One region of the Mesorhizobium sp. M1169 genome, then DNA from elsewhere that is predicted to be linked to it. Evidence: predicted binding sites of a transcription regulator. Region 1 holds the regulator's gene; each other region holds the start of a gene.
The links. The regulator LexA, encoded in region 1, represses DNA repair genes until DNA is damaged. The targets are predictions, from matches to a motif close to TGTTCNNNNTGTGTTCNG.

Region 1 (7,605 bases):
CGTGCGCGCCGGCATTCCCGAGGAGATCAACGAAGCGATGCGGCGCACCGGCATCTACCACATCATCTCCATCTCGGGGCTGCATATGGCGTTGGTCGCCGGCACCATCATGGCGCTGCTGCGGGGTGCCTTCGCGCTGTTTCCCGATTTCTCATCGCGACGGCCGGTCAAGAAATATGCCGCGGCCGCCGCGCTTTTTTCGATTGCGGCCTACCTCGTCTTTTCCGGCATTGTCGTGGCGGCCGAACGCAGCTTCATCATGCTGGCGGTGATGCTTATCGCCGTGCTGTTCGACCGGGCCGCGCTCACCATGCGCAACCTGGCGATCTCGGCCATCGCGGTCATCCTGGTGTCGCCGCACGAGGTGGTCGGTCCGAGTTTCCAGATGTCCTTCGCCGCGACGGCGGCCCTTGTCGGCGCCTATGCAGGCTGGTCCGATTACCGCGCCGGCAGGGCCACCACGCCGCCGCCGCGGCAGTCGCCGCTACGCTTTGCCACTCGAAAGGTCCTGCTGGGCATGTGCGGTCTGGCGATGACCTCGATCATTGCAGGGAGCGCCACGGCGCTTTTCGCCATATGGCATTTCCAGCGCGTGGCGCCGCTCAGCCTGTTCGCCAATCTGGCCATCATGCCCATCGTGTCACTGGTCGTCATGCCCTTCGCCGTTCTCAGCGCGCTGGCGATGCCGTTCGGTGCGGATGGCCCTTTTCTCTATGTCATGGGCAAGGGGCTGACGGCGATGATCGCCCTGTCCGGGTGGATCTCGGAGCGCTCGCCGATCGATGCGGTCGGGCTGATTTCGCTGAGATCCGTCCTTCTGGTGACGATCGCCCTCGTCATTGCCAGCATGGCGACGACGTGGTTGCGGCTGGCGGCACTTCCTTTTGCGCTCGCCGGCTTGCTGACGACAACGCAGACACGCATACCCGACGTATTGGTCTCGGAGGACGCACGGCTGGTCGCGCTGCCGATCGGCAGCGGTGAACTCGCGGTCAACCGGGCACGCCCGAATGAGTTCACCATCGACAACTGGAAACGCGCGCTCACATCAGAGGCTATCGTCGCGCCGGAAACACCTGGAAAGAACGACCCGCAATTCGACATTGCCGATCCGGCCGACCTACCGCCGGGCATGCCGTTCATTTGCACGGACGGCCTCTGCCTTGCCAGGCATCCATCCGGCGCGATCATCGCGCAAGCCAAGGACCGCGATACTGCGCGGCCAGCCTGCGCCTTTGCCAGCTTGATCGTCATCGACGACGCCACCGCCCATAACCCCTGCTACTACGACCGGCTGGTCCTCGTCGTCACCAAACGGCAACTGGCGCGCGCGGGAAGTGCCGCCGTCTATTTCGATCCACAAGCGGCAACACGCGCCGAGATCCGCTTCGCCGTCGAAAAATCATACCGGCCCTGGCACGTGCAGCGGAAATTTTCACGCGCGGCACGGGGCCTGCCGCCATACCGCCGGGCCGACAACCCCAAAGCCGGCGCCAAGGGCGGAGCTCAGTAGCGGCGGATCAGTCCGACGAGCTTGCCCTGCACCTTGACCCTGTCTGGTCCGAAGATGCGCGTCTCGTAGGCCGGATTGGCGGCTTCCAGGGCGATCGAGGCGCCCTTGCGGCGGAACCGCTTCAGCGTCGCTTCCTCCTCGTCGACCAGTGCCACCACGATCTCACCGGGGCTCGCCGTATCGGCATTGCGGATGATCACCGTGTCGCCGTCGAAAATGCCGGCCTCGATCATCGAATCGCCTTTGACCTCAAGCGCATAATGCTCGCCGCCCATGATCATATCCGGCGGCACCGAAATCGAATGCGTCTGGTGCTGGATGGCGTCGATCGGCACACCGGCAGCGATGCGGCCCATCACCGGGATCGAAACGGCGGCGACGACATCGTCGTCATTTCCGGCTGCGGGCACGCGCGACGATGTCGGCTTGCCTTGCCGAGGGGCGCCTTGCCCAAGACTGCCCTGGATGACACTCGGCGAGAACTTGCGTGCCGCATTGAGGCCGGGGGCGATCGAGTCAGGCAGGCGTAGCACCTCCAGCGCACGGGCCCGGTTGGGCAAACGGCGAATGAAGCCGCGCTCCTCCAGCGCCGTAATCAGCCGGTGGATTCCGGATTTGGAAGCCAGGTCGAGCGCTTCCTTCATCTCGTCGAATGAAGGCGGGATACCGCTTTCCTTCAACCTTTCGTGGATGAACATAAGCAGTTCGTGTTGTTTGCGTGTCAGCATAGCGACCCCCAACAGAATCAGAAAAACAAACCCAGAACAAACACTATCTGTTCCAGTTGTGTTCCGCAACTGTTTAAAGTTTAATGAATGCGTTAAGGCTCGGGAAACAAACGACGTCCCCTACCGGCGTACCGCATTTTCACCGCCGCGAGCCTCATCGCCTTGATTCTGCTTTCGTTTGCGCCCTTCTGGCCTCCTAGAAGGCGGCGCTGGCATCGGCCGTCGGTCGGTAAAAGGCACGGAATTGAACCCTTATCGACTGTGCGGTTTGGTCGATGCACCGTGAACGAAACGAACTCAAAACGCCAACCTCGGGTTAAGTCCCAGTTTCCACCGCCTGGTCAGGCTGCTTCTCGCCGGTGGAGCCTTGCTGCGCGCAACCAGGTAATGGAAGAACAGTCGATGCGTGTCCGGCGTTGCGTTGGATCTTGGGGGAGCAGACAAATCATGACAGGAATTCCCGATCTCGTGGCCATAAAGGCGATGGATGCCGCGGATCCGCTGCGCGCGATGCGCGACCGCTTTGTGTTGCCGCAAGGAGTGATCTATCTCGACGGCAATTCGCTAGGAGCTGCTTCACGTGCCGCTTTCGATGAACTGCACAAGGCCGCGACCGAAGAATGGTCGCATGATCTCATCCGCGCATGGAACACGGCCGGCTGGTTCAACATGCCGCTTGAACTTGGCGACCAGCTCGGGCGCCTGATCGGTGCCGCGGCCGGCCAGACGGTGGTCTGCGACACGACATCGGTCAACATCTACAAGCTGCTGCACGCCGCCATGGCCATGCGACCGGAGCGGCAGGTCATCGTCGCCGAGGGCGATAGTTTTCCGACGGACCTCTACATGGCCGAGGGTGTGGTTTCGACGCGAAAAGATACGCTGCTGCGCCTCTCGGGGGTCGACGCGCCGACCATCGAAGAGCTGATCGACGAACGCACCGCTGTGGTGCTGGTCAACCACGTCAACTATAAGTCGGGCGAACTGCGCGACATGCCGGCGCTGACGCGCAGGGCTCAGGAAGCCGGGGCGATGATCGTCTGGGATCTCTGCCACACCGCCGGCGCGATGCCAGTCGAACTCGACAAGGCAAACGCCGATTTTGCCGTTGGCTGCACCTACAAATATCTGAATGGCGGCCCGGGCGCGCCTGCCTTCATCTATGCGGCTGAGCGGCATCTTTCCGACATCCAGCAGCCGCTCACCGGCTGGTGGGGCCATGCACGGCCCTTCGCCTTCGAGCCAGGCTATGCGGCCGGCACCGGCATCCGCCGGTTTCTGTGCGGCACACAGCCGGTCCTGTCGATGCGCACGCTGAAGGGCGCGCTCGACATCTGGAACGATGTCGACATGACGGCGGTGCGCAAGAAGAGCATCGCGCTGGCGGATCTGTTCATCGAGCTTGTCGAGGCAAAGTGCGGCACTTACGGGCTCACGCTCGAAAGCACGCGCGATGGGGAAAAACGCGGCAGCCAGATTTCATTCATGCATGAGCATGGCTACCAGGTCATGCGCGCGCTGATCGAACGTGGCGTGATCGGCGATTTTCGCGCGCCATCGACCATGCGCTTCGGCTTCACCCCGCTCTATGTCGGCTATGCCGATGTCTGGCAGGCCGCCAAAGTGCTTGAGGACATCCTGCACACCGGTGCGTGGAAGGATGCGCGCTTCGCCATCAAAGCAGCTGTCACTTGAGATTGATGCGAGAGCTGGAATCGTGAGGCTGGCGACGACGCGCCGCGCGATGCTTACGGCTACGCTGCAGGGCCATATGCCAGGGAGGGCGCAGGGTGTTCGAACGTCACATTGCCGATTGGGACAACGCCTATGCCAACAGCGCCAACATAGCCGGCAGCGATCGCTGGCCGGCGGCCTGGATCGAGCCCGCGCGGGTTTTCCGCGACGTGCTTTCGACCGAGGGCAGGGCGCGGCTCGACATGGCCTATGGCGACAATCCACGCAACCGGCTCGATCTTTTCCTGCCGGCCATCAAGCCCAAGGGACTCGTGGTGTTCGTTCATGGCGGCTACTGGATGGAATTCGACAAGAATTTCTGGTCGCATCTTGCCGCTGGCCCTGTTGATCGCGGCTATGCGGTGGCGATGCCGTCCTACACGCTCTGTCCGCAGATACGCATTGGCGGCATCGTCAAGGAAGTCGGCGCGGCGATCGGCAAGGCGGCGGCGATCGTTGCAGGGCCGCTGATGCTGACCGGGCACTCGGCCGGCGGCCATCTTGTTAGCCGGATGGTTACGGCGACGACGCCGCTGGCGCCCGAAGTCGTCCGGCGCGTTCGTCATGTAGTGTCGATCTCGGGGGTGCACGATTTGCGCCCGATCATGCGCACCGGCATGAACGAGACGCTGGCGATCGATGAGGCCGAGGCGCAGGCCGAAAGCCCGGTGCTGCTGCGCCCGATGGACAAGGCCCGCCTGACCTGCTGGGCCGGCGGCGGCGAGCGCGCTGAATTCCTGCGTCAGAGCGCGTTGCTGGCCAACATCTGGATCGGCCTGGGTACCGCGACCAGCTCGGTGGTCGAGCCTGACCGGCATCATTTCAACATCATCGACGGTTTGGCCGATCCAGACCATCCGCTGACCCGGACCTTGATTTCGGAGTGAGGCAGGTTCAGCGTAGCATCAGTACGTCGCAGGGGGAGCCCGCCGCCGCGGCAGGCGCGAACGGCGCGCGAACGATCAGCCCGTCGGCATCGGCCAGCATTTTCAGCATCGAGGAGTCCTGGATGCCGAACGGCGTCGCCACGAGCGTACCGGCGTCATCAATGACAACAGCCCGCACATAATCTTGCCTGAGATCGTTGGCCGGCATGGCGGCACCGAGCCGTGCCCGACGTATATCCTGCTGAAAGGCGCGGCCGCCGAGCCGCGCCAGCAGCGGCTTCAGGAAGAGCTGAGTGCAGACCAGGCTTGCCACCGGATTGCCGGGCAGGCCGATGCAGCGAATGTCTCCCAGCCGCCCGAACATCAGTGGCTTGCCCGGCCGCATGGCGATCTTCCAGAAATCGAGCGTCATGCCTTGCCCGGTCAGCACCTCATGGACGAAGTCGTGGTCACCGACCGAGGCACCGCCCAGCGTGACGATGACGTTCGCGCCAGCCTTCACGGCCTTTTCAACCAGCGCAGCGATCGCCTCCCTGCGGTCCGGCGCGATGCCAAGGTCGAGCGCGCGCGCACCGACCGACTGTGCGGCAGCGGCGACACCATAGGCGTTGGAGGAGATGATCTGGTCGGGGCCAAGATCGCTGCCCGGCGGCAGTAATTCGTCGCCGGTGGCGATGATGGCGACCAGCGGCCGTTTGACCACGCGCACCTCGGGGTGATTGGCCGATGCCGCCAGCGACAAGGCCGCCGGGTCGAGCAGGCGGCCTTTGGGCAGCAGGACATCGCCCTTGGCGAAATCGAGCCCGAGGCGGCGGATGTTGCGCCCCTGCACCGTCCGTTCCGTCACTTCGACCCTGCCGCCACCGAGATCGCGGACGTTCTCCTGGATGACGATAGTGTCGGCGCCTTCGGGAAGCGGCGCGCCGGTAAAGATGCGCACGGCCTGCCGCTGCTGCACCGTTCCGGCAAAGCCGCGTCCGGCCGGCGCCATGCCGACCACCGAAAGCCTTGCCGGTACGGACGCGATATCGGCCGCCCGCACGGCATAGCCGTCCATGGCGGAGGCGTTGAACGGCGGCTGGGTGCGGAGCGCCACAACCGGCTCCGCCAGCACGCGGTCGGCGGCATCCAGCAGTGCGACGCGTTCGCCCGGCAGCGCTGCTGCGCCGTCCAGCAGGCGCTCGAGCGCCTCGGCAACTGGGACCAGCACCATTATCGGCCTGCCTCGGTGGCCCCGTCTCCGGTGATCTTGTAGTCGCCGGATTTGCCGCCGGTCTTTTCAACCAGCCTTATGCCGGAGATGACCATGGCGCGGTCGACCGCCTTGGCCATGTCGTAGATGGTCAGGCAAGCGACCGAGACGGCACTCAGAGCCTCCATCTCAACGCCGGTCTTACCGGTGACGCGGGTCAATGCTGTCACCTTCAGGCCGGGCAGCGCGGCGTCCGCCTCGATATCGACAGATATCCTGGTCAGCAGCAGCGGATGGCAAAGCGGGATCAGTTCATGCGTCTTCTTGGCCGCCATGATGCCGGCAATGCGCGCGGTGCCCAGCACGTCGCCCTTCTTGGCGTCGCCGGCGAGGATCATGTCCAGCGTCTCGGGCCGCATCGCGACAAAGCCTTCTGCGACTGCCGTGCGCACCGTCACAGCCTTGTCGCCGACATCGACCATGTTGGCTTCGCCCTGCGCGCCAAGATGGGTGAGGGTGGCCGCCATCCTCAAACGGCCTCTGCCGGCGCCTTGCCCGTCAACAGCAGGCGCGTTGCCGCGGCCACGTCCTGCTGGCGCATCAGGCTCTCGCCGACCAGGAAAGTCGCAATTCCGCTCTGCTCCAGCCGGCGGCAATCGTCGTGCGAAAAGATACCGCTCTCGCTGACCAGATGGCGGTCGGCCGGCACCATCGCTGCCAGCCGCTCCGAGGTCTGCAGGCTGGTTTCGAAGGTCCGGAGATTGCGGTTGTTGATACCGATCAGTCGCGACGACAGCTGCAGCGCGCGTTCCATTTCAGCCTCGTCATGCACTTCGACCAGCCCGTCCATGCCGAGCCCGAACGCTGTCGCTTCGAGTTCTCTTGCCAACGCGTCGTCGACGCTGGCCATGATGATCAGGATGGCATCGGCGCCCCATGCCCTGGCCTCGTAGACCTGATAGGGGTCGAACAGGAAATCCTTGCGCAGGGCAGGCAGCTCGACGGCAGCGCGCGCAGTGGTGAGGAATTCGGGCGCGCCTTGGAAGGAGGGTGCGTCGGTCAGCACCGAAAGGCAGGCGGCACCGCCCTTCGCATAGGCCCTGGCCAGCGCCGGCGGATCAAAATCGGCGCGGATCAGGCCTTTGGATGGGCTAGCCTTCTTGATTTCGGCAATCAGCGCGAACCTGCCGGATTTGCGCTTTGCTTCAAGGGCGGAAAGAAAGCCGCGCGGCGCGTCGGCATCCGTCGCCCGTGCCTTGATCTCGGCCAGCGGGACGCGCGCCTTGGCCGCCGTGATCTCGTCGCGCTTGTAAGCCTCGATCTTGCGCAGGATGTCGGACATGGTTTTAACCGTTCGAAATCTCGATCAGCCTGTCGAGCACTTTCAGCGCGCGGCCGCTGTCGATGGCCTGCGCCGCCGTTACCATGCCGTCGGCGAGGGTCGTCGCTTTGCCGGCCACCACCAGCCCGGCGCCGGCATTCATCAGCACCGTATCGCGAAAGGCGCCGGCGGCGCCGCCCAGCATGTCGCGCAGTGCCTGGGCGTTGTGG
Region 2 (7,605 bases), on a different contig from region 1:
GCGGCAGGCGCTGGTGGTGGGCGCGACGGCCCACATCCAGCAGGTGCGTCGCGGCCGCGCCAAGGCCTCGCCGTGGCTGGCGGCGCCTGGGGTCTGCGCCGCGTCGCTTCGCTCCTTGCTCCGCCCCAGGATGACGAGGAGCGGGGTCGCTCACTCTGCTGCCTCTTCAATCTTCTCCATATCGTCGTCCGACAGGCCGAAATGGTGGCCGATCTCGTGGATCAGCACATGGGTGACGATGTCGCCCAGCGTTTCCTCGTTCTCGGCCCAGTAGTCGAGGATGGCGCGACGATAGAGGGTGATGCGGTTCGGCCCCTCGCCGGTCTGCGGATTCCAGCGCTCGGCGATGCCGCGCCCCTCGAACAGGCCGAGCAGGTCGAAGGGCGTTTCCAGCGAAAGGTCGTCCATGATCTCGTCGGTCGGGAATTCGGCGATCTGAATGACGATCTCGCCGGTCAACTTGCGAAAGTCCTCCGGCAGATGGGCATAGGCCTCCAGCGCCAGGAGCTCGATTTCCTCCATCGTTGGCGAAAGCTGGTCGTGCCAGATGCGTGTTTGGTAGATGCGAGCCATGCTTTGTCCTTTGATCCCGGCATATAGGCTTTCAGGCCGGACTCGGCAAATGACGCGGCAGATTCAAGGGCGCAATCTGTCATCCGCTCTGGTCTAGGGATGGCCTTTGCGAGATGATGGACGCCGCCATACCCGAAGCCGAACCTCCATCGTTCTGTCAGAGTCGAGTGTTCAAATGCCATTCAGCAACCAATTCGTCAGAAGCGCTGCAATTTGTGGAGTGTTTGGCGCACTGCTTCTTTTGGTGCTGGTGGTCTTGACCAGTTATCTCGGCAGGAATTCCGAGTTGGTCAGCCTGCTTCGGATGCTTGTCGGCGCCATCATAGGCGTCATGATCGTCTGGCTGGTTTTAGGGATGGCCCGGAAGCGGCCGGGTCGATAACTCACGGGCAGTTCCTGTTTCGTGAACGGCCCGCTAAAATCGGGCAGGAATAAATTCCCCATGACTCCGCTTGACTCTTCATCCTCCCTCTGGAATCTATATGGAACATAACAGGAACAATTGTGAGTGGAAGCTGACCGTCATGGCGACAAGCGCCGTGGCGCGGGAGACTGTTTTTGCCCTGCGCCGCCAGATCGCGAAGATCGAAGGGACCTTGCCCGAGCGCCTGGAGGCGCCGGCCAGTTCGTCGTTTGACGCGGATGTCCCTCGTCAGAGTCTGACACCCTCTCGGCATCCGACACCCGCTCGGAATCTGACCATTGTCCGGCGCGGCCTCGCCGTGGCGCCGCCCGATGCGTTTTTGCGCACCGGCGCCGAGCGCCTCGATGCTGCGCTGAGCGGCGGCCTGCCGAAGGCGGCGGTGAGCGAGTTTCATGGCGCCGCGACCCGCGATGCCGGGGCCGTTGCCGGTTTTGCCTTGTCGCTCGTCAGCCTGATCCTCAGCCAGGGGCCGCGATTGCCGGTGCTGTGGATCGGCACATCCGAGGTTTTCCGCGAGGCCGGCTTTCCCTATGCCAGGGGGCTTCACGCCTTCTTCGGCATCGAGCCGGAGCAATTGCTGTTTTCCGAGGCGCCAAGGCTGCTCGATGCGCTGTGGATCGCCGAGGAGGCTGCCCGGATGACGGCGCTGGCCGCCGTCATCCTCGAAATCCGCGGCAGCCCGCAGCGGCTTGACCTCACCGCGACGCGGCGGCTGCACGCCCGCGCGCAGAGTGCGGGCCGGCCGCTGTTCCTGCTGCGCCAGGCCGGCGAGCCCGAACCGACGGCAGCGCCCGTCCGCCTCATCCTGTCGGCGGCACCGGCGGCAACGCGTAAGACGCTTGCCGGGCCGCTCGCCGGCTCGATCGGCCGGCCCGCCTTCACCGTCGCCATCGGCAAGAGCTGCACGGCCTTGTCCGGAAAATTCACACTGGAGTGGAACCCCGATGAACGCATATTCGAAGAAAGACGGGGCGAGCAAGGAAGGTCTCAGGAATGGGCCCCAGAACGGCCAAAGAATCCTATCCCTGTGGTTTCCGCATCTCGCCGCCGAGAGGATCCTGCGGCAGCGTCTGGGGCGGTCCTGGCGTTCCCGGCCGTCGGATCACCTGCCGCTGGTGATCAGTCACCGCGACCGGAACGCCCAGCGCATCGCCGCCCTCGACGAGCGGGCCGAGGCGCTTAATCTGAAGCGCGGCATGGGCATAGCCGACGCACGCGCCATGCATCCCTCGATCGACATCGTGGAGGCCGATCCGGAGGCCGACCGGCGCCTGCTCGAAGGCCTCGCCGACTGGTGCGACCGCTATACCCCGCTGGTGGCGCTTGACGGGACCGACGGCCTCTATCTCGACGTCACCGGCTGCACCCATCTTTTCGGCGGCGAACGCTCGATGCTGGACGATATCCTGTCGCGTTTTTTCCATCAGGGCTTCGATGTCCGCGCCGGGCTTGCCGCCACGCCTGGTGCTGCCTGGGCGGCGGCGCGGTTTGCTGGCGACCGCATCGTGCCCGATGGTGAGGAGGAAGCGCTTCTCGCGCCCTTGCCGCTGGCGGCGCTGCGCATCGACCCGGAGGTACGCGCCAGCCTCGAAAGCGTCGGCCTGCGCACGGCGGGCGCCGTCATGGCGGCACCGCGCGCGCCGCTGGCCCGCCGCTTCGGCGCATCGCTGCTCTTGCGCCTCGACCAGGCGCTTGGCCGCCTCGAGGAGGCCGTGTCGCCGCGCCTGCCGGTGGCACCGCTTTCGGTCGAGCGTCACCTTGCCGAGCCGATCATGCTGACCGAGGACATCGAGCGGCTGACCGGCATGCTGGCGACCACCTTGAAGAGCGACCTCGAGCGTCGCGGCGAGGGCGCAAGGCGGCTGGCGCTGCTGCTTTTCCGCGTCGATGGCGGCGTCAGCCGCATCGCCGTCGGCACCTCGCGGCCTCTGCGCGAGCCGCGGCTGATCCAGAAATTGTTCCACGAAAGGCTTGCCGCGCTCGAACAGGATATCGACGCCGGCTATGGCTTCGATCTCGTGCGCCTTTCGGTGCTGACCGCCGCCGCCTTCGACATGCAGCAGGCCGACCTTGCCGGCAAGACGAGCGACGACGGTGCCGATATCGCGCTTTTTGCCGACCGCATTCGCGCTCGGCTCGGCGAAGGCGCGGTCTTGAAGTCGGTCGCCGTCGAGAGCCATTTGCCGGAGCGCGCCGTCGCCACCCTTCCCTTCACGGAGGCGCCGCAGAGAAGCTCGCCGCCGAAGCAGCCAGACAAGGCGAAGGACGCTCCCACGACCGTCTTCCAGCCGGAACGGCCGATCCGGCTTTTCCGTTCGCCCGAGCCGATCGAGGTGCCGGCCACCGAAATGCCGGAAGGCCCGCCTTTGAACTTCCGCTGGCGGCGCGCGCTCTATCGGGTCGCGCGCGCCGAAGGGCCGGAGCGCATCGCGCCGGAATGGTGGCGAGGGGCGGCGGGACGAGAAGATGCCCCGACCCGGGATTATTTCCGCATCGAGGATGCCGATGGCCGCCGTTACTGGCTCTATCGCCAGGGCCTTTACGGCGCCTCTCAAGTCCCGCCGCGCTGGTTCATGCATGGGATCTTCGCATGAATGCGCTGACGGCCAACCCCTATGCCGAATTCGGCATCCAGTCGAACTTCTCGTTTCTGCGCGGTGCCTCGAAACCGGAGGAGCTGGTGGTCGCGGCAAAATTCCTGGGGTTTTCGGCGATCGGTCTCGCCGACCGCAACACGGTGGCGGGCGTGGTGCGCGCCTGGCAGCAGGCCAAGGTGGAGGGTGTTTCCTATCATCCCGGCTGCCGCCTGGTTTTTTGCGACCGCACGCCGGACATCCTCGCCTACCCGCAGGATCGCAAGGGCTGGGGTCATCTCTGCCGCATGCTGACGCAGGCCAATCTGCGTGACGAGAACGAAAAAGGGGCGACGCTCCTCAAACAGAGCGATCTTCTCGAATGGGGCGATCTCCTGTCGCTCGCCATACTGCCGGATGTGTCGGCGGACGCGGAAACCAGCCTCGCACTCCTTAGCCGGCTCAAGGATCGTTTCGGTGAAAACCTGTGGCTTGCGGTTTCGCCGGATTACCGCGGCAACGACCGCTTCCGTATCGAGCAGGCGGCGGCGATGGCGGAGCTGGCCGGCATCCCGTTGATGGCGACCAACGATGTTCTCTACCATACGTCGGAACGGCGCCCGCTGCAGGACGTGCTGACGGCGATCCGCCTCAATGTGCCCGTCGCCGAGGTGGGGCTGGAGCTGGCGGCCAATGCCGAGCGTCACTTAAAGCCGCCGCTGGAGATGGCACGGCTTTTTCGCAGGCATCCGCAAGCGCTGGCGGAAACGCTGCGTTTTGCCGGCGAGCTGACCTTCTCGCTCAGTGACCTGCAATACAACTATCCCGACGAGCCGACGGAATCGGGTCTTGGGCCGCAGGCCGAACTGGAAAGGCTGGCCAAGGAGGGAGCCGCCATCCGCTACCCCTCGGGCGTGCCCGCTTTTGTGACGCAGCGCATCGAGGAGGAGCTCGCTCTGATCGAGCGTCTGAACTACGCGCGCTATTTCCTGACTGTCCACGACATCGTCAAATTCGCCCGCAGCCAGAACATTCTCTGCCAGGGGCGCGGCTCTGCCGCCAACTCGATCATCTGCTTCTGCATTGGCATCACCGAAGTCGGCCCGGACAAGATCGAAACGCTTTTCGAACGCTTCATTTCCGAGGAAAGAAACGAGCCGCCCGACATCGACGTCGATTTCGAGCATGAAAAGCGCGAGGAGGTCATCCAGTACATCTATTCCAAATACAGCACCAAGCGCACCGCGCTGGCCGCCGCCGTCGTCAGCTACCGGGGCCGCTCGGCGATGCGCGAAGTGGCCAAGGCGATGGGCCTGTCGGACGACGTCCGGGGCGCGCTGTCCAGTTCGATCTGGGGCTGGTCGACCTCGGAGCTCGGCGAAAAGGAGACAAAGGCCGGCGGCCTCGATCAGACCGATCCATCGACAAGGCATGTGATCGAATGCGCCAACGAGATCATGGGCTTTCCCCGTCATTTGTCGCAGCATGTCGGCGGTTTTGTCATCACCCGGGACCGGCTCGACGAGATCGTGCCCATCGTCAAGACGGCGATGGACGAGCGCAAGATGGTCGAGTGGGACAAGGACGATCTCGACGCGGTGAAAATCCTTAAAGTGGACGTGCTGGCGCTCGGCATGCTGACCTGCCTGCAGCGCGCCTTCACCCTGCTCCAGGATCATTATCCGCAGGCGCGGGACGAGTACGGCCTGCCCTATGTGCTGGCCACTCTGCCTGCCGAGGACAAGCATGTCTACGACATGATCTGCCGTGCCGACACGATCGGCGTCTTCCAGATCGAATCGCGCGCGCAGATGTCGATGCTGCCGCGGCTGCGGCCGAAAAGCTTTTACGACCTCGTCATCGAGGTGGCGATCGTGCGGCCCGGCCCGATCCAGGGCGACATGGTCCACCCTTACCTGCGCCGCCGGCAAGGCAAGGAGAAACCCGAATATCCCAAGCCGGAACTGGAAAAAATACTCGGCAGGACGCTGGGCGTGCCGCTGTTCCAGGAGCAGGCGATGAAGATCGCCATCGTTGCTGGCGGCTTTAGGCCGGGCGAAGCCGATGAACTGCGCCGCGCCATGGCGACATTCAAGCGCACCGGCACGATCGGCAATTACCGCAAGAGAATGGTCGACGGCATGGTCGCCAAGGGCTACGAAAAAGACTTCGCCGAGCGCTGCTTCAAGCAGATCGAGGGTTTTGGCGAATACGGCTTTCCCGAGAGCCACGCCGCCTCCTTCGCCCTGCTGGTCTATGCCTCCTGCTGGTTCAAGACCTTCTATCCCGACGTGTTCTGCGCCGCGATCCTGAATTCCCAGCCGATGGGGTTTTACCAGCCGGCCCAGCTTGTCCGCGACGCGCATGACCACGGCGTCGAGATCCGCGAGGTCGACGTCAATTTTTCCGGCTGGGATTGCGCCTTGGAGAAATCGCCTTTCGATCCGGATCGTATCCTTGACCGCCATGCCCAGATGCGCGGCGTCATCCGGACCAGCCATGCCGTCCGGCTCGGCTTTCGGCAGGTCAAGGGCCTGTCGAAGGAGCGCATGGAAGCGTTTGTGTCGAGGCGCGGCGCCGGCTATGCATCCGTACCCGACGTCTGGCTGCGCTCGGGCCTCAACGTCGACGAGATCGAAAAACTGGCGCAGGCCGACGCTTTCCGGTCGCTTGGATTGAACCGTCGCGACGCTCTATGGGCGGTCCGCGCGCTCGACGGCAAGAGTGCCGCCGAAAAGCTGCCGCTGTTCGACCAGCCGGCGATCCGCTTGCGCGATCTGGAGCCTGCAACAAGGCTCCCGACAATGCCGCTCGGCGAGCACGTCGTCCACGACTACCGCTCGCTTGGCCTGTCGCTGAAGGCGCACCCGGTCGCCTTCCTGCGTCAAAGGCTGGATCGTTCCGGCGTCACGCCCAATGTGCGGCTCGGCCAGGTGCGGGACGGCCGGCGCGTTTCGGTCGCCGGCCTCGTGCTGGTGCGGCAGCGGCCGGGCAATGGCAAGGCGATTTTCCTGACGCTGGAAGACGAGAATGCGGTCGCCAACATCATTTTCTGGGAAAGGACTTTTGACCGCTTCCGCCCCATCGTCATGGGCGCGCGTCTCATCCGCGTCACCGGCAAGCTGCAATCGGAATCGGACGTCATCCATATCGTCGCCGAGAAGGTCGAGGATCTGACGCCGTGGCTGTCGGTGCTGCTTGAGCAGGCAAGGCCTGCGGACAGTGCAGACGAGGCTCAGCCTGGCAGCATCGCGCAAACGGAACTATTGGGAAAGGCAGAGAAGGTCATGCCCAAAGGGCGCAATTTTCAATAGAGGCGCGAAAGATCGCGACGGAGCGGCTCTGAACCGCAGCACTCAGGGTGTTCCACCCAGGCGCGGCGGCGGTGGCATGGCATCATCTATGGTGATGACACGCGCTTCCGATGGCAGCATGATCGGAATGCCGTCCCGCACCGGATAGGCAAGCTTTGCCACCCGCGAGATAAGCTCGCCGCGTTCCGGATCCCAGGCAAGCGGCCCCTTGGTCAGCGGGCAGGCCAAGAGTTCCAGCAGCTTGGGGTCGACAGTCCTGTTCCCGTCACGTCCATCCGCCATTCGATCCATCCTTTCCACAAGGCAATCGGTTAAGGGTTCGAGCGCGAACTTCCCCTTGTCCCCTTGTTGGAGAAGGTGGCCGAGCGAAGCTCGGTCGGATCAGGGGTGTTCCAGCTTGGCACCGACGGCGATCCTTCCAACACCCCTCAACCGTCTCGGCGCTGCGTGCCGACACACCTTCTCCCACAAGGGGAGAAGGCAAGAGCCTACTGCAAACTCGAACCGAAATCCTCATTGTCGCGCGCCAGCGCCATTTCGGTGATGGCGATCAGGGTCTCGGCGCGTGTCTTCAGATCGGCCGCTTCGAGCAGCGCCTGTTTCTCGGCCGGCCCGTAGGGCGCCATCATCGACAGTGCGTTGACCAGCATGGCGTTTTCGGCGCGGCTGACGCTTTCCCAGTCGGCCTCCAGATCGTTCGCCTGCAGATAGGCGCGAAACG
Region 3 (7,605 bases), on a different contig from region 1:
GAGATCACCGTGGGGAGATCATCGGCCCGAGCGGCTCTCATGATCAAAACTGGCCCGCGCCGGCAGCGGCCGCAATCACCTTGTCCATGCCGGCCGCTATCGCGGCGACGGCATTGCGACTGGCGTCGCCCAAGCCGTGGCGCTCAGCGAGCCAGTGCGCGTCATTGTAGGAGAGCCAGACCTTGCCTTGCTTATCCTCCCAAGCCAGTGCCTTGACCGGCAGATCGATGCCGGCAAGCTGCCGGTCCTGCATCAGCGGCGTCCCGCCTTTCGGGTTGCCAAAAATCAGAAGCTGGGTCGGACGCAGGGAAGCTTCGACACTGCGCGCACCGGCGGCGTGGTCAATGCGGGCGAAGACCAGCAATCCTGCACCTCCCGACCAGGCGATCGATCGTCTCGGCCACGCCGAAGCGGCTTTGGACCGTGATGAGACCGTTCTTTGCCATCACTCCGCCGCTTCGCGCTTGCCTCCGGGGCGCCGCTCCAGCAAGTCCCTCAGGAACTGCCCGGTATAGCTGCGTTTTTCGCGGACGATGTCCTCCGGCGTGCCGGACGCCACCAGCTCACCGCCGCCGTCACCACCTTCGGGGCCAAGATCGAGTACCCAGTCAGCCGTCTTGATCACCTCGAGATTGTGCTCGATGACGACGACCGTGTTGCCCTGGTCGACCAGCTCGTGCAGCACTTCGAGCAGCTTGGCTACGTCGTGGAAATGCAGGCCGGTGGTTGGCTCGTCGAGGATGTAGAGCGTCTTGCCGGTCGCCTTGCGTGATAGTTCCTTGGCGAGCTTGATGCGCTGCGCCTCGCCGCCCGACAAAGTCGTTGCCTGCTGGCCAACATGGATGTAGCCGAGGCCGACCCGTTTCAGCGTCTCCAGCTTGTCGCGCACGCCAGGCACGGCGGCGAAGAAATCGACGCCTTCCTCGACCGTCATGTCGAGAACGTCGGCGATCGACTTGCCCTTGAACAGCACGTCCAGCGTTTCGCGGTTGTAACGCTTGCCGTGGCAGACGTCGCAGGTGACGTAGACGTCGGGCAGGAAGTGCATCTCGATCTTGATGACGCCGTCGCCCTGGCAGGCCTCGCAGCGGCCGCCCTTGACGTTGAACGAGAAGCGCCCCGGCTGGTAGCCGCGCGCCTTGGCCTCCGGCAGGCCGGCGAACCAGTCGCGAATCGGCGTGAAGGCGCCGGTATAGGTGGCAGGGTTGGAACGCGGGGTGCGCCCGATCGGCGACTGGTCGATGTCGATGACCTTGTCGAGGAATTCCAACCCCTCGATGCGGTCGTGCTCGGCCGGATGCTCGCGCGAGCCCATGATGCGGCGCGACGCCGCCTTGAACAGGGTCTCGATCAGGAAGGTCGACTTGCCGCCGCCGGATACGCCGGTGACGGCGGTAAACGTGCCGAGCGGGATTTCGGCGGTGACGTTCTTCAGGTTGTTGCCGCGCGCGCCGACGACCTTCAGCCGGCGGTTCTTCTTGGCCTCGCGGCGCCGTGCCGGCGTCGCCACTTCGAGCTCGCCCGACAGGTATTTGCCGGTGATCGAAGCGGGCGTCGCCATGATCTGCTGCGGCGTGCCCTGGGCGATGATGTGGCCGCCATGAATGCCGGCAGCCGGGCCGATATCGACGACATAGTCGGCATGCAGGATGGCGTCCTCGTCGTGCTCGACGACGATGACCGTGTTGCCGATGTCGCGCAGATGCTTCAGCGTGTCGAGCAGGCGGGCGTTGTCGCGCTGGTGCAGACCGATCGACGGCTCGTCCAGCACGTAAAGTACGCCGGTCAGGCCGGAGCCGATCTGCGAGGCAAGACGGATGCGCTGGCTCTCACCGCCTGAAAGCGTGCCGGAGTTGCGCGACAGCGTCAGATAGTCGAGACCGACATCGTTGAGGAAGCGCAGCCGCTCTCGGATTTCCTTGAGCACGCGCACCGCAATCTCGTTCTGCTTGTCGTTGAGCGAAGCGGGCAGATCGGTGAACCACTGGTCGGCCTTGCGGATGGACAGCTCGGTGACCTCGCCAATGTGCTTGCCGGCGATCTTGACCGCGAGCGCCTCGGGCTTCAGCCGATAGCCGCGGCAGGCCGGGCAGGGCGTGGCCGACATGAAGCGCTCGATCTCCTCGCGCATCCAGGCGGATTCCGTTTCCTTCCAGCGGCGCTCGAGGTTGGGGATGACGCCCTCGAAGGTTTTCGTCGTCTTGTAGGAGCGCAGGCCGTCATCGTAATGGAAGGTGATTTCGCGCTCGCCGGTGCCGTGCAGGACGGCTTGCCTTGCCTCCTCGCTCAAATCCTTGAACTTGTCGCCGAGCTTGAAGCCATAGGCGACGCCCAGCGCTTCCAGCGTCTGCGCATAGTAGGGCGAGCTCGACTTCGCCCAAGGGCTGACGGCGCCGGCGCGCAGCGAGACATTCTCGTCGGGCACGACCAGGCTGGCATCAATGGCGCGTTGGCTGCCGAGCCCGTCGCAGGTCGGGCAGGCGCCGAACGGATTGTTGAAGGAGAACAGCCTGGGCTCGATCTCGGGAATGGTGAAGCCGGACACCGGGCAGGCGAACTTTTCCGAGAACAGCATGCGTTCATGCGTCTCGTTCTTCGATTTGTTGACCGAATCCTCGCCGGTCTGGCTGGCGTCGAGCGGCTTGTCGGCAAATTCCGCCACCGCCAGCCCGTCGGCCAGCTTCAGCGCGGTCTCGATGGAATCGGCGAGCCGCGTCGCCAGATCGCCGCGCACGACGATGCGGTCGACGACGACGTCGATGTCGTGCTTGTACTTCTTGTCCAGCGCCGGCACGTCTGCGATCTCATAGAAGACGCCATCGACCTTGACGCGCTGAAAACCCTTCTTCTGCAGCTCCAGCAGTTCCTTGCGGTACTCGCCTTTGCGGCCGCGCACCATCGGCGCCAGAATGAACAGCCGGGTGCCTTCCTCGACCGCAAGCACCCGGTCGACCATCTGCGAGACCGTCTGGCTCTCGATCGGCAGGCCGGTGGCCGGCGAATAGGGTACACCGACGCGGGCGAACAAAAGCCGCATATAATCGTAGATCTCGGTGACGGTGCCGACCGTCGAACGAGGGTTCTTCGAGGTGGTCTTCTGCTCGATGGAGATGGCCGGCGACAGGCCGTCGATCTGGTCGACGTCCGGCTTCTGCATCATTTCGAGGAATTGCCGTGCATAGGCCGAAAGGCTCTCGACATAGCGGCGCTGGCCCTCGGCGTAGATGGTGTCGAAGGCAAGCGACGACTTGCCCGACCCCGACAGGCCGGTCATGACGATCAGGCTGTCACGCGGCAGGTCGAGATCGACATTCTTCAGATTGTGTTCGCGTGCCCCGCGAATGGAGAGATATTTATGGTCGGCCATCGCCGGTCGCCGCCTCAGAATCTGGAATTCGTGGGATGGGCGGGTTTTCCCGACCACCCCCTATGTAGGTAATTTCGCCGCCTTTTCGAGAGACGCCACAACTCTCGACCAAAGCGTTTAACCGCCTTTCGCGCGAACGGGCAAGCGGAAAGAACAAAGGCCGAACACGCTCCTGACAAAAGCTGCCCGTGAGGCCGGCTTCACAAAGCGTCTCGCGATCACATTTTTCGGCAACCCGGCTATTCAAGGTTGACGTCCCCGCGTCATGGGGGCAGAATCCAATTGTCAACGAAGCCGGCCGTCTTTCGATGGCCTCGCGGCCTGGGGCTAGCCTGCGAGACGCCGCGGGTTATGCGATGAGCGCTTCGACGACAGTCGCAACGAACAGAAGGAGAGCAGAGGCATGACTCCACCGGATTGTTCCTTGAGGCTCCACGTGTCGCTGGAGCCGCGGCAGGTATAAGTAGCCAGGTCAGGCGTTTAGCGCTACCTGCCCACGTTGACCTGCCGATCCCCACAACAATCAGAGACTGCTAGTCGGATCGTCGGCTGAACGCCGCGAAGCATCCGAAATAAAAAGCCGGCAGTACACTCCCGGCAATTTGGATTTCAGATCCAAGAAGGCCCCGTCAGTTGCAAAGCAATGGCGGGGCTGTTCGTTTGAAGCGCAATATTTGTGGTTCACACCAGGCGAACTTAGCGGCTGGAGGGCCTGATCCTGCCGGTAGCGACATCAATGGTGATGCTACCGGAAATCCGAACGTCGGTATCGCCAATCTTGAAGGTGCCGTTGCCGCTGCCTAGAGCCATATCGTCAGGCTCAGGCCGCGGCGCTGGCTCGGCGATGCGATAATCGCTGGTCACACCGGGCAGAGCGCCCTTTTGCGAAGACGTCGAATTATCTTGGGCAAGTGCCATACCCACCAGCATGTTCGTGCCGGCAACGGTAGCGATGGCAAGGCATAACAGGCTGGATGAGCGGCTGGCGGTCATCGCCGGACTATAGTGCCGCGATAGCGGCAAGACCAGACCGATGGCGCTGAAATTGCGGGCGCTCAATCGCCTCAGTTCCGTCCGCCGGCCCGGCACGTTCATGCGGCCTGCTTGCGAGTGTCGAAGACATGGTCGACGAGGCCCCAATCCTTGGCCTCCTGCGCGGTCATGAAAAAGTCGCGGTCGAGCGTGCGTTCCACTTCTTCGTAGGTGCGGCCGCAATGGCGGGCGTAAAGATCGGTCATGCGCCGCTTGGTGCGAAGGATGCCCTCGGCATGGCGCTGGATATCGGAGGCCTGGCCCTGGAAACCGCCGAGAGGCTGATGCAGCACGATGCTGGTGTTGGGTAGCGCGATGCGCCGCCCCGGTGTGCCGGCCATCAAAAGGAACGAGGCCATCGAGGCGGCGAAGCCCATACAAACCGTGGAGACCGGGCAGCTGATATACTGCATCGTATCGTAGATGGCGAAACCGCTGGTCACCACGCCGCCCGGCGAGTTGATGTAGAGCGAGACCTCCTTGTCGGGATTGTCGGATTCCAACGACAGAAGCTGGGCGCACACCAGCGCCGAGGTGCCGTCATCGATCGGGCCGTTGATGAAGACGATGCGCTCGCGCAGCAGCCGCGAAAATATGTCGAAGGCACGTTCGCCGCGGCTCGACTGCTCGATCACCATCGGCACCAGATTGGCAAGGCCGCTCATCGGTTGTCTCCGTTGACTGTTGTCGTTCAGGCCGCGCGCAGGAAGAGGCGCGGGGTGTTTGCGGCGATCTGCTTGTGCCTGGGAGTGTGCGCGTCAAAGGAAAGCCGGCAACCGGCGCCTGCCATCGCGATCTCCGGCACTGCTGCCCGAGCAAAACCATCATGGACGATGCGCAGATGCGTGCCGCCGGAAACGGTGCGGTCGAGCGTAAAGGTGACGATGCTGTCCACTGGGCTGTCGTTCATTGCGCTGTCCAGGGGATTGCCGGGCGGCACCTGCGTATCGCCGGGCGCCGGCCGCTCCCGCCAGGAATAGCGCAGCAGCCGTCCGGGATCCGCGTCGAGGATTTCGCACTCGATCGGCGCATTCGGCGCTTTAAAGGCAAAGCGGTTGCCGATTTCGGGCTTGATGTCGTTCGGCATCATCCAGGCCGCGAGCAGGTCCGGCACCGTCAGCGCCCGCCACACCTGTTCCGGCGGTTCGGGCAGCTCGCACTCGAACTCGATCTTGTCTGCGGCCATTTCGGCGCGTTCTTTGCCTCGGTTGGTCATTGGTCCATGTCCTTCAAAACCGTCTTGAGCCTTTCGATGCGCTCTGGCCAGAACGCACGGTAGCGTTCGATCCAGCCGAGCAGTGGCGCAAGCCCCTTCGGATCGACGCGGTAATAGGCGTTGCGACCGGCCCGGCGCTCGACCACGAGGCCGGCGCCGCGCAGCACTGCGAGATGTTGCGATACCGCCGGCTGCGATACCGGTATGCCAGTGCGCAGTTCCGACACCGTCATCTCGCCGTCGGCGAGCCGCTCATAGACGGCGCGACGCGTTGGATCCGCTAGTGCCCGAAAAATGTCTGCTTCGATCATGCCGAAAGCATAAGTAAATACTTATCGGTTTGGCAAGCCGTGTTTTTTAAGACAGGCGGTATTTTTTAAGACAGGCGAGGTTTTACAAACTCGCTGGAAGCCAGCGTCTCACCATGTCGGGGGATCCGTTGAACGTCGCCTCGAAAACTGGTGACGCGAGCACAGCATGAATATGAAGCAATTCGGAGCCGACGTTTCGGAAGCCATGTTGCCTGTACGCGGCGACAACAAGCGACTGTCCGGCAGTCAAGACGAGATGCTCTTCGTCGATCCACATCTCGGCCCTGCCAGCGATGACGGTAAGTACTTCCTCGACCGGGTGCCAATGTGTCGGGGCGCCAACGGTGGGTTCGACCCATTGTTCAAACATGCAAAGTTGAGTTGCGCCGTTGCGGGCAGAGACATGCATGCGGGTCTTTACTCCCGTCCGCCACTCTTCTTGCGGCTGATCGTTATGCGCAACCATCTTCATGCGTTCGCCTCGATCCCATGGTCTGTGGAAATTCGACGCCAAGACACTACTTCTTACTGACAACTATTGACAGTGCAGGGCCTCTCCTATAGAACGAAAAGAGAACAAAAACCTTGTGGGAAAAGGCAGCGACGGCAGGCAGGGATTGTCCATAGCCTGTAAGGTGCGGCGACAAAAATTCGGTTTCGGATGAGCGCGGAGAAGTATCATGGCGGGTAGCGTCAACAAGGTCATTCTGGTGGGCAACCTCGGGGCGGACCCTGAAATCCGCCGCCTGAATTCGGGTGACCCGGTCGTCAACATCCGCATCGCGACGTCGGAAAGCTGGCGCGACAAGACGTCCGGAGAGCGCAAGGAAAAGACCGAGTGGCACAATGTCGTGATCTTCAACGACCAGATCGCCAAGGTGGCCGAGCAGTATCTGAAGAAGGGCATGAAGGTCTATGTCGAGGGCCAGCTGCAGACGCGCAAATGGCAGGACCAGACCGGCAATGACCGCTATACGACCGAAATCGTGTTGCAGAAATTCCGCGGCGAGCTGCAGATGCTCGATGCGCGGGGCGAGGGCGGCGGCCAGGTCGGCAACTATGCCGGTGGTGGTGCGAGCCGCGGTTCCGATTTCGGCCAGTCCGGCCCGGGCGAAAGTTTCAATCGCGGTGGCGCCAACAAGGGCGGCGGCGGTGGTTCGTCGCGCGAGCTGGACGACGAAATCCCGTTCTGATTTCTCGGGCGGACTGCCCTTGCGGCGAAAAGCGCCGGCACCTTGGCCACGAAATGGCGTCCCGAAAATCTGTCTTGGATTTTCGGGACGTTGTGCGTTTGAGCGGTGAAAGGACGTATCAGGTGAAGGCAAGGGTCAAATGGGTCGAGGAGCGCACTTTCGTTGGCGAGTCCGCCAATGGGCACAAGCTGGTGCTAGGCACTGCGTTCGGGCCGGAGGGCAAGACGCCGGGGCCGAGCCCAATGGAACTGGTGCTGATCGGCACTGGCGGCTGCTCGGCCTATGACGTGGTCCATATCCTCGAAAAGGGGCGCGAGGCGGTCGAAGATTGCGTGGTCGAACTCGATGCCGACCGTGCAGAAGCCGATCCCAGGGTGTTCACCCGCATTCACATGCATTTTGTCGTCAAGGGCCGGGCGCTATCACACGCCAAGGTGAAGCGGGCGATCGGGCTTTCGATCGAGAAATACTGCTCGGCCTCGGCAA
Region 4 (7,605 bases), on a different contig from region 1:
TTCCACCGCATCTCCTACGATAAGATCGGCACTTCGACGATCCAGAGCCGGGCAACCGGCGGCGTCGTCAATGCCACCTTCGTCTTCGTGCTGCCGGGCTCGCCCGGCGCCTGCAAGGACGCCTGGGACGGCATCTTGAAGCCGCAGCTCGACTATCGGCACATGCCCTGCAACTTCGTCGAGATCATGCCGCGGCTGGACGAGCATTTGCGGCGCGGCTGAGAACCGAGGTATCAGCCAAGCGACGTCGGTTTAGCGAATGACCGGCTCGCCGTGAAAACGCCGGCGCGACGGCGGCGAGACGCCGAAGCCGACTTCCATCATCAGCCGCGGCGTGCGCGTCGGCACGGTGCCCATATGGAAGCCGAACGGATCCTCGACAAAGCCGAGGCCGGCCGGCCCGGTCAGCGTGACCGGGCTCTGCTCGCCGTAGACGCCCAGCACCTCTTCCGCCGAATGGCCTACCAGCAGCGTCAGCTGATGCTTCAGGATGCGGCGGTTGTGGGAGCCGCGGACATAGACATGCGGCCCAGTGTCGGCGTCGACCGGCACCAGGTAGAAAAAGAATTTCAGCATGCGCCAGTCGTCGAGGTCGAAATGGTATTTGCCGAGCGAGGCCATGTTCTTGTCGGCGTCCGAGACGCCACCGGTCGGAAAGCTCCACCAGACGCGGGTGGTGATCAGCTTGGCCTGGCTGCCGAGATAGTGCGCTGCGATATCGAGAAGCAGCGGATCCCGCTGCACGGCGACCGCAGCGTTGCAGTCGAGGACCCGTTCGAAATAGTGACCGCTGAGCAGCGGGCGGCCGAAATGCTTTTCGGCATCGGCGTGTTTTTCGGGCAGGAATTCCAGCCGGCGGTCGAAATTGCCGAAGCATGGCGTGCGCTCGGCGAAGCGGGCGATCTCGTCATGGATGGCGGCCGGCAGCATCAGGCCCGAATAGAGCCCCTCCGTCCGCAGCGCGCCGACGACGGCATCGCGATCGACGCCGGCGAACATCGTTTCACCGACATTGCGCGCCGGCGGAACCGGCTTCGCACCGCGCCAGTGCAGGCGCCGCGCCGGCATGGTGCGGGCCAGCATGAACATCGGCAGCCATGCCGGATTCTCGCGAAGGTCGGAAAGATAGGTCGGGATGCGGGCGGCGATGCGGCGCAGCGTGCCGCCGTTTCGTGCGATCGCCTCGAGGCTTGCAGCGCCGGACTTGTCAGGGCTTGAAAGGGTCATCGGGGTCCTCAAAATGTCGAGGGAACAGCATCGACGTTAGTCGTCGCCGCTCCGGCACACCCCAAACCCTATTCGCCCATATCGCCGGGAATGGTAACCCCCGGCCAGATTTTGTGCAATGCACAATAAACGACGACCCGCCAGAAAATGTGCTTGGGCGGAGTTCCCATAACCGGGACGGTAAGCCGTCACTTCCGCGGCGCGACCCAGATCTCGGCGTGGAGCCTCCTGGTCGCCAGGCCGCGGGCGATCGCTTCGGCGCTGCGGGCGTTCTTCGACAGCGCCGCGGCCTGACGCTTGCTGATCACCAGGCCTTCGGCGAGAGCGCGATTTCCGGCAAAGACACGCGACAGGAACGGCGCGCGGCTGCCGCGTGCCCGCGAGAACCGCGCCGCCATGGTTTGCCTGGCGGTATGGGCGACGACCTCGTCGATCCAGCCCTCTCCCAGCCGCGCGCCCGGTTCCAGCAAGAGCAGCCAGTCGCCCTTGGCCTGCCTGATCCCGGCGGCGATGCCGCCGCTGACATAGTGGCAGCCGGCATGTTCGGCGACGCGGTGCGTCTGATCGGTCGAGCCGGTGTCGCAGACGAGAACGTCGCGCACCACGCCTTCGACCGCGCCGCCGATCAGCGAGGCGAGCGTGCGGGCAAGGCCCTCCTCGTCATTCAGGGTTTCGATCAGGACGCTGAGCATGTTTAGCCGAATAGCGGAAAGCGGTGGGTAGCGCCAGTTTTTGCGGCGTGCCGCGAGAAAGTTCTTGCTTTGTTCTCATCGATACGATAGGAATACATTCATGAGCAGAGCGATTCGACAGCGGGCGGACAGTCCCTGGGAAAGGGCCAAGATGGAACAGATCGTGCGTGCCGATATTGCAGCCTTCGGCGCTGGCAGGGCCGAGATGGCGAATGCGATGATCGAGCAGAGCGGCATGCGCGTCCGTCCCGACCGCAATCGCGGCAGGTCGGCGGGCATCAATCCGTCCGGCCGTTTCGAGCCGGTCAGCCGGCATGTGTTCGACGATGGATGGAATTCGCTGGAGGAGCTGCCGCCCTTCAAGACCGAGGTACAGGTCGAGAAGCCGCGCACCATCATCACGCGCAACGAATCGCCCGACATCTCCTTCGACCGCTCGATCAATCCCTATCGCGGCTGCGAACATGGCTGCGTCTATTGTTTCGCGCGGCCGACGCACAGCTTCATGGGCCTGTCGCCGGGGCTGGATTTCGAATCGAAGCTGTTTGCCAAGCCGGATGCGGCGCGGCTGCTCGACAAGGAATTGTCCAGGGATAATTACCAGCCGCGCACCATCGCCATCGGCACCAATACCGATCCTTATCAGCCGATCGAGAAGCAATACCGGATCATGCGCGAGATCCTCGAAGTGCTGGAGGCGCGCGGCCATCCGGTCGGCATCGTCACCAAGTCGGCGCTGGTGACACGCGATATCGACATTCTGTCACGCATGGCCGAACGCGGGCTGGCCAAGGTGGCATTGTCGGTGACGACATTGGACAGGATGCTGGCCAGAACGATGGAGCCGCGAGCGTCGACGCCGACCAAGCGGCTGGAGGCGATCAGGCAGCTTTCGGACGCCGGCATTCCGGCCTCGGTGATGGTCGCGCCGATCATCCCCGGACTGACCGACCCGGAGATGGAGCGCATCCTCGATTCGGCGCAGGCAGCGGGCGCGCGCGAGGCCGGCTATGTGCTGCTGCGCCTGCCGCTGGAGGTCGCGCCGATCTTCAAGGACTGGCTGCTGCGCCATTATCCCGATCGCTATCGCCACGTCATGTCGCTGATCCGTTCGATGCGCGACGGCAAGGACTACGATTCGGAATGGGGCAAGCGCATGAAAGGCTCCGGTCCCTATGCCTGGCAGATCGGCCGGCGTTTCGAGATCGCTGCCAAACGGCTCGGCCTCAACGCCGAGCGGCGCTCGCTCAGGACCGACCAGTTCGTCCCCGCCGCCAAGGCTACCGAGCAGCTGATGCTGCTGTGACAAAGCGTCTCGCGCCAGCCGGTTGAAACGGCCGGCAACAGGCAAAAAATCCCGTCCCGCCTGTCCTGTCCCCGGGCTTGCAGACGGTAGCCCCCTCCTGGTCCGGTGCCCCGCCCGACCCGGAGGGGACTTGCGGAGAATCGGAGCCGATGCGAACCTCGCCGCACCATGGCTCGCCCGCGTTCCGATTCTCCGCTTCTCTTCGAAATCGTCGAGAAACCCGACTTCTCGTTCGAGACGAGGGCGATGGCCGAAGGCCTTTGGCCGGTGGCGGGGATGGACGAGGCCGGCCGCGGCCCGCTCGCCGGGCCGGTGGTGGCGGCAGCGGTGGTGCTCGATCCCGCCAACATCCCCGACGGCCTCGACGATTCCAAGCGGCTGACGCATTTGCAGCGTGAGGCGCTGTTCCTGAAAATCCTCGGCTCCGCGCTCGCCGTATCGATGGCCTCGGTCAGCGCCGAAGGCATCGATGCCTCCAACATCCTCAAGGCCAGCCTGGAGGCGATGCGCCGTGCCGTGGCCGGCCTGTCAATCCGGCCGAAGCTGGCACTGGCCGACGGCCGCGACGTGCCGTCCGGCCTGCCCTGCGAGGGCAAAGCACTGATCAAGGGCGACCAGCGCTCGCAGTCGATCGCCGCAGCCTCGATCGTCGCCAAGGTGATGCGCGACCGCATGATGTGCGGCTGCGGCAGCCATCATGCGCGTTACGGCTTCGAACTGCATATGGGCTACGCCACTGTGCGCCATCGCACGGCGATCGATCTGCACGGGCCAGTGGCACGGCTGCACCGCGCCTCCTTCGCGCCGTTCCGGTTCGGCGGCACCGAGGTGCTGGAGGAAGAGGGTTTTTCGGATTTGGATTGAGCGATTCGGCAAGGTGTGATCTCCCCCCTCGAGGGGGAGATGGCCGGCAGGCCAGAGGGGGTCGCCTCGCGTGAAGCGCCAACGTTCTCTTTCGTTCCATAGGGCGTCGCGCCAGGACGTGCCGACCCCCTCTGTCGCCTTTGGCGACATCTCCCCCTCGAGGGGGAGATCACGCGCTCAGTCGCTTTCGCCCACAAAAAAGCCGCCAGGTTTCCCGGGCGGCTTTCGATGAATTTCCCGACGAAGTCGCTTAATTCAGCTTCGACTTCAAATCCTGCAGCGAGGCGTTGAACAGGTCGGCGCCGGCCTTGGCGTCGATCTTGCCGGCCAGCAGCGCCCGCGCGGCTTCGACCGCGATGTCGACAGCGCTGGCACGCACTTCGCCGATCGCTTCGCGCTCGGCCTGGCCGATCTTCTGCTCGGCCAAGGCGGTGCGCCGGGCGACATAGTCCTCGGTCTTCTTGTGCGCCTCGGCGGCAAGCATGTCGGCTTCGCGCTTGGCGGCGGCGACGATGGCCGCGGCCTCCTGCTCGGCTTCCTTGCGCTTGCGCTGGTATTGGCCAAGCAGCTGCTGGGCTTCTTCGCGCAACCGGCGCGCTTCCTCGAGCTCGGAGCTGATCTTGTCGGCACGCGCATCGAGCGTCTTGGCGATCATGCCCGGCACCTTGATGTAGATGGCGATGCCGAGGAAGATTACGAGGGCAACAGTTGCCCAAAGCGTCGCGAGAGATGTGGCGTCCATGATGCGCTCCTCACCCGGCCACGGATTTGACCGCGGCCGCGATTTCGGCCTTGCTGGCCTTGCCGCCGACAAGCGCCTCGACGATGGCCGAAGCGGTGTCCTCGGCGATCGTGCCGACTTCCTTCATGGCATTGGCCTTGATGGAAGATATACGCGCCTCGGCCTCGCCAAGCTTCTGGTCAAGCGCTGCCTCGATCGTCTTGCGGGCAGCTTCGGCTTCCGCCTTGGCCGCATCGTTGGCCTGCTGGCCGATCGCATTGGCCTTGCCCTTGGCTTCCGCCAATTCCTGCTCATAGGCGGCAACGGCGGCATCGGCCTCGCTTTTCAGCCGGGCAGCATGGTCGAGATCCTGGGTAATGCGGTCGTTGCGCACGTCGATGATGCCGCCAACGCGCGGCATCACCACCCGTTTCAAGAAGAGATAAAACAGCCCGAAGGTGATTGCCAGCCATAGAAGCTGCGAGGGGTACGTCGCCGGATTGAATGGCGGGAACGTGCCGTGCGCCTCGGCAGGCACGCCGGTGCCAGCGCTGCCGCCTTCGACGGCGGGCGCGGACTCTTGCGCAAAGGCAGATGTCACGAACATGGACTATCCCCGAAATTCAGGCCCGCCGCAGGATCGCGGCCGGCCTGTTCAATTCTTCCCAATGTTCAGCCGAACAAGCATTCAGCCGAACAGGGCGAGAAGCGCGATGAGAAGCGAGAAAATACCCAGCGCTTCGGTCACGGCGAAGCCGAAGATCAGGCGGCCGAACTGGCCGTCGGCTGCCGACGGGTTGCGCAGCGCGCCCGCCAGATAGCTGCCGAAAATGTTGCCGAGGCCAATGCCCGCGCCGCCCATGCCGAGGCATGCGATGCCTGCACCGATGTACTTTGCTGCTTCTGCGTCCATTTGTTCAACTCCTTTGGATCTAAAATTCCGTTGCAAAATCGATCCGGCGGCAATGCCGGAAACCTTGTCAGTGCCCGGGATGCAGGGCGTCGTTGAGATACATGCAGGTCAGCACCGCAAAGACGTAGGCCTGCAGGAACGCGACCAGCAGCTCCAGCGCCGTCAGCGCCACGGCCATCGCCAGCGGCAAAACCGAACCCGCCACGCCGACCGCGCCGAGCGCGCTCAGGCTGACGACAAACCCCGAGAACACCTTCAGCGTGATGTGACCGGCGAGCATGTTGGCGAACAGACGAACCGACAGGCTGACCGGACGCGAGACGAAGGAAATCACCTCGATCAGCACCACCAGCGGCAGCAGGTAGACCGGCACGCCATGCGGGACGAACAGCTTCAGGAAGCCAAGGCCGTGCTTGGTGAAGCCGTAGACGAGGACCGTTCCGATCACCAGCGCAGCGAGGCCGAAAGTGACGATGATGTGGCTGGTGATGGTGAAGAAATACGGGAACAGGCCAAGCAGGTTGGCGACAAGCACGAACATGAACAGCGAGAACACGAAGGGGAAGAACTTCATGCCTTGCGTGCCCGCGGCGTCCCTCAGCATATTGCCGACAAATTCATAGGCCATTTCCGAGACCGACTGAAGGCGGCCCGGAACCAGGCTGCGGCTCGACGTGCTGAGGTAGAGAAACGCCGATGCGACAGCGACCGTCGCAAGCATGAACAGAGCCGAATTGGTGAAGGACAGGTCGTAGCCGCCGATGTGAATCGGAATGATCGGATGGATCTGGAACTGGTGGATCGGATCGACCTTGTCAGCAGCCACTTTAAATCCCCATCAAAGCCGCAGACGGCTTCAGCATTCTGTTCAATGCGCCGGCATGCGGCGCCTCAATTCATTCTTTCGGATCGCGCGGCTTGTCGCCCGTTCCGAATTCCGACACAAGCCCGGCTGAACGCAGGACGTTGAGCACGCCGGCGACAAAACCCAGCAGCAGCCCGACTATCAGACCCCATGGCGATGTCCCCGCCACGCGATCGATAAACCAGCCGAGAGCCGCACCGACCACTATCCCGGCGATGAACTCGCTGGACAGCTTGAGCGCCTGGCCGTACCCGGCCACACTGCCCGTTTTCGCGTCGTCTTTCCCCTCGAGCCGGTCCGGCCGCCTTGTCGCAAGTGATGCTTCAAGGTCGCGCCGGCGGCGCTCAAGATCGTCGTCGCGGATGTCGGCTTCATGCTGCTTGCCGCGGCCGGTTTTGCCGGTTCCGTCTGGCCCATTCTTGTCGGCCACGCAACCCCCCTGCCCGGTCAGACCGTCACCGTCCGTCCGCTTCTTAAAGTCGCCGGCAACATAGTTAGAGGGTCCGCGCCCGTCAAGCCACGGGCGGACGTTCAAGCTCAAGTATTTTTTCGTTATAAATCAGCCACTTGCTCGGGTGCGACATCGTGCCCGACGCGGTCTCTGGCGGGCTGCGGCCGAATCCCCGCGGCGATGCGTCTTCGATCGGCCGCTCTCGCGCGAAAGACGCAAGGGCTGCCCGAGCGCTCAGCTCCAGCCGCCACCATAGGTGCGGTAGAAGATGTGCAGGCCGATCCTGGTCATTTTCTGCATCGTCCGCGCCCAGCCCGGATGGACGTAGTTGGCGTAATAATGGGTCGACGAGCCGACTTCCGGAATGAAGATCTTGCCGGCTGTGACGGCCATGGCGACATCCTGGGCGGTCTTGTAGGCAGCGGGGTTGTCGATGCGCTTCTTCCTGCCGTCGCAGGCGAAGGAAAACTGGCAGCGGTTGAACCAGTTGTCGTTCTGGTAGACGACGCCGCAGATCGAGTTCGGATAGGCGGGGTTGCGGACGCGGTTGAGGATGACCTGGGCGA

Region 2: the regulator LexA is predicted to act here: its motif matches at 1,057-1,074, upstream of NKH41_RS30665 (ImuA family protein).
Region 3: the regulator LexA is predicted to act here: its motif matches at 6,488-6,505, upstream of NKH41_RS13810 (single-stranded DNA-binding protein).
Region 4: the regulator LexA is predicted to act here: its motif matches at 1,979-1,996, upstream of NKH41_RS07050 (PA0069 family radical SAM protein).

The regions. Positions count from the first base shown of each region.
Region 1 covers NZ_JAMYME010000045.1:25,204-32,808, reverse strand. The annotation lists gene NKH41_RS28925 (ComEC/Rec2 family competence protein) at 1-1,513, shown strand, start outside; gene lexA (transcriptional repressor LexA) at 1,507-2,241, opposite strand; gene kynU (kynureninase) at 2,689-3,936, shown strand; gene NKH41_RS28910 (hormone-sensitive lipase) at 4,032-4,862, shown strand; gene NKH41_RS28905 (molybdopterin molybdotransferase MoeA) at 4,870-6,075, opposite strand; gene moaC (cyclic pyranopterin monophosphate synthase MoaC) at 6,075-6,581, opposite strand; gene trpC (indole-3-glycerol phosphate synthase TrpC) at 6,584-7,396, opposite strand; gene trpD (anthranilate phosphoribosyltransferase) at 7,401-7,605, opposite strand, start outside.
Region 2 covers NZ_JAMYME010000053.1:31,210-38,814, reverse strand. The annotation lists gene NKH41_RS30670 (metallopeptidase family protein) at 151-573, opposite strand; gene NKH41_RS30665 (ImuA family protein) at 1,098-2,180, shown strand; gene NKH41_RS30660 (DUF6504 family protein) at 2,113-3,591, shown strand; gene NKH41_RS30655 (error-prone DNA polymerase) at 3,588-6,884, shown strand; gene NKH41_RS30650 (Trm112 family protein) at 6,927-7,166, opposite strand; gene NKH41_RS30645 (LON peptidase substrate-binding domain-containing protein) at 7,373-7,605, opposite strand, start outside.
Region 3 covers NZ_JAMYME010000011.1:61,506-69,110, reverse strand. The annotation lists gene NKH41_RS13850 (GNAT family N-acetyltransferase) at 1-47, opposite strand, end outside; gene NKH41_RS13845 (DUF302 domain-containing protein) at 44-364, opposite strand; gene uvrA (excinuclease ABC subunit UvrA) at 446-3,367, opposite strand; gene NKH41_RS13835 (hypothetical protein) at 4,064-4,462, opposite strand; gene NKH41_RS13830 (ATP-dependent Clp protease proteolytic subunit) at 4,459-5,064, opposite strand; gene NKH41_RS13825 (SRPBCC family protein) at 5,091-5,615, opposite strand; gene NKH41_RS13820 (ArsR/SmtB family transcription factor) at 5,612-5,926, opposite strand; gene NKH41_RS13815 (cupin domain-containing protein) at 6,009-6,398, opposite strand; gene NKH41_RS13810 (single-stranded DNA-binding protein) at 6,607-7,119, shown strand; gene NKH41_RS13805 (OsmC family protein) at 7,242-7,605, shown strand, end outside.
Region 4 covers NZ_JAMYME010000005.1:61,093-68,697, reverse strand. The annotation lists gene moaB (molybdenum cofactor biosynthesis protein B) at 1-222, shown strand, start outside; gene NKH41_RS07060 (phytanoyl-CoA dioxygenase family protein) at 253-1,227, opposite strand; gene NKH41_RS07055 (glycosyltransferase) at 1,416-1,919, opposite strand; gene NKH41_RS07050 (PA0069 family radical SAM protein) at 2,071-3,225, shown strand; gene rnhB (ribonuclease HII) at 3,394-4,089, shown strand; gene NKH41_RS07040 (F0F1 ATP synthase subunit B) at 4,340-4,831, opposite strand; gene NKH41_RS07035 (F0F1 ATP synthase subunit B) at 4,842-5,417, opposite strand; gene NKH41_RS07030 (F0F1 ATP synthase subunit C) at 5,499-5,723, opposite strand; gene NKH41_RS07025 (F0F1 ATP synthase subunit A) at 5,791-6,549, opposite strand; gene NKH41_RS07020 (AtpZ/AtpI family protein) at 6,620-7,018, opposite strand; gene NKH41_RS07015 (cell wall hydrolase) at 7,274-7,605, opposite strand, start outside.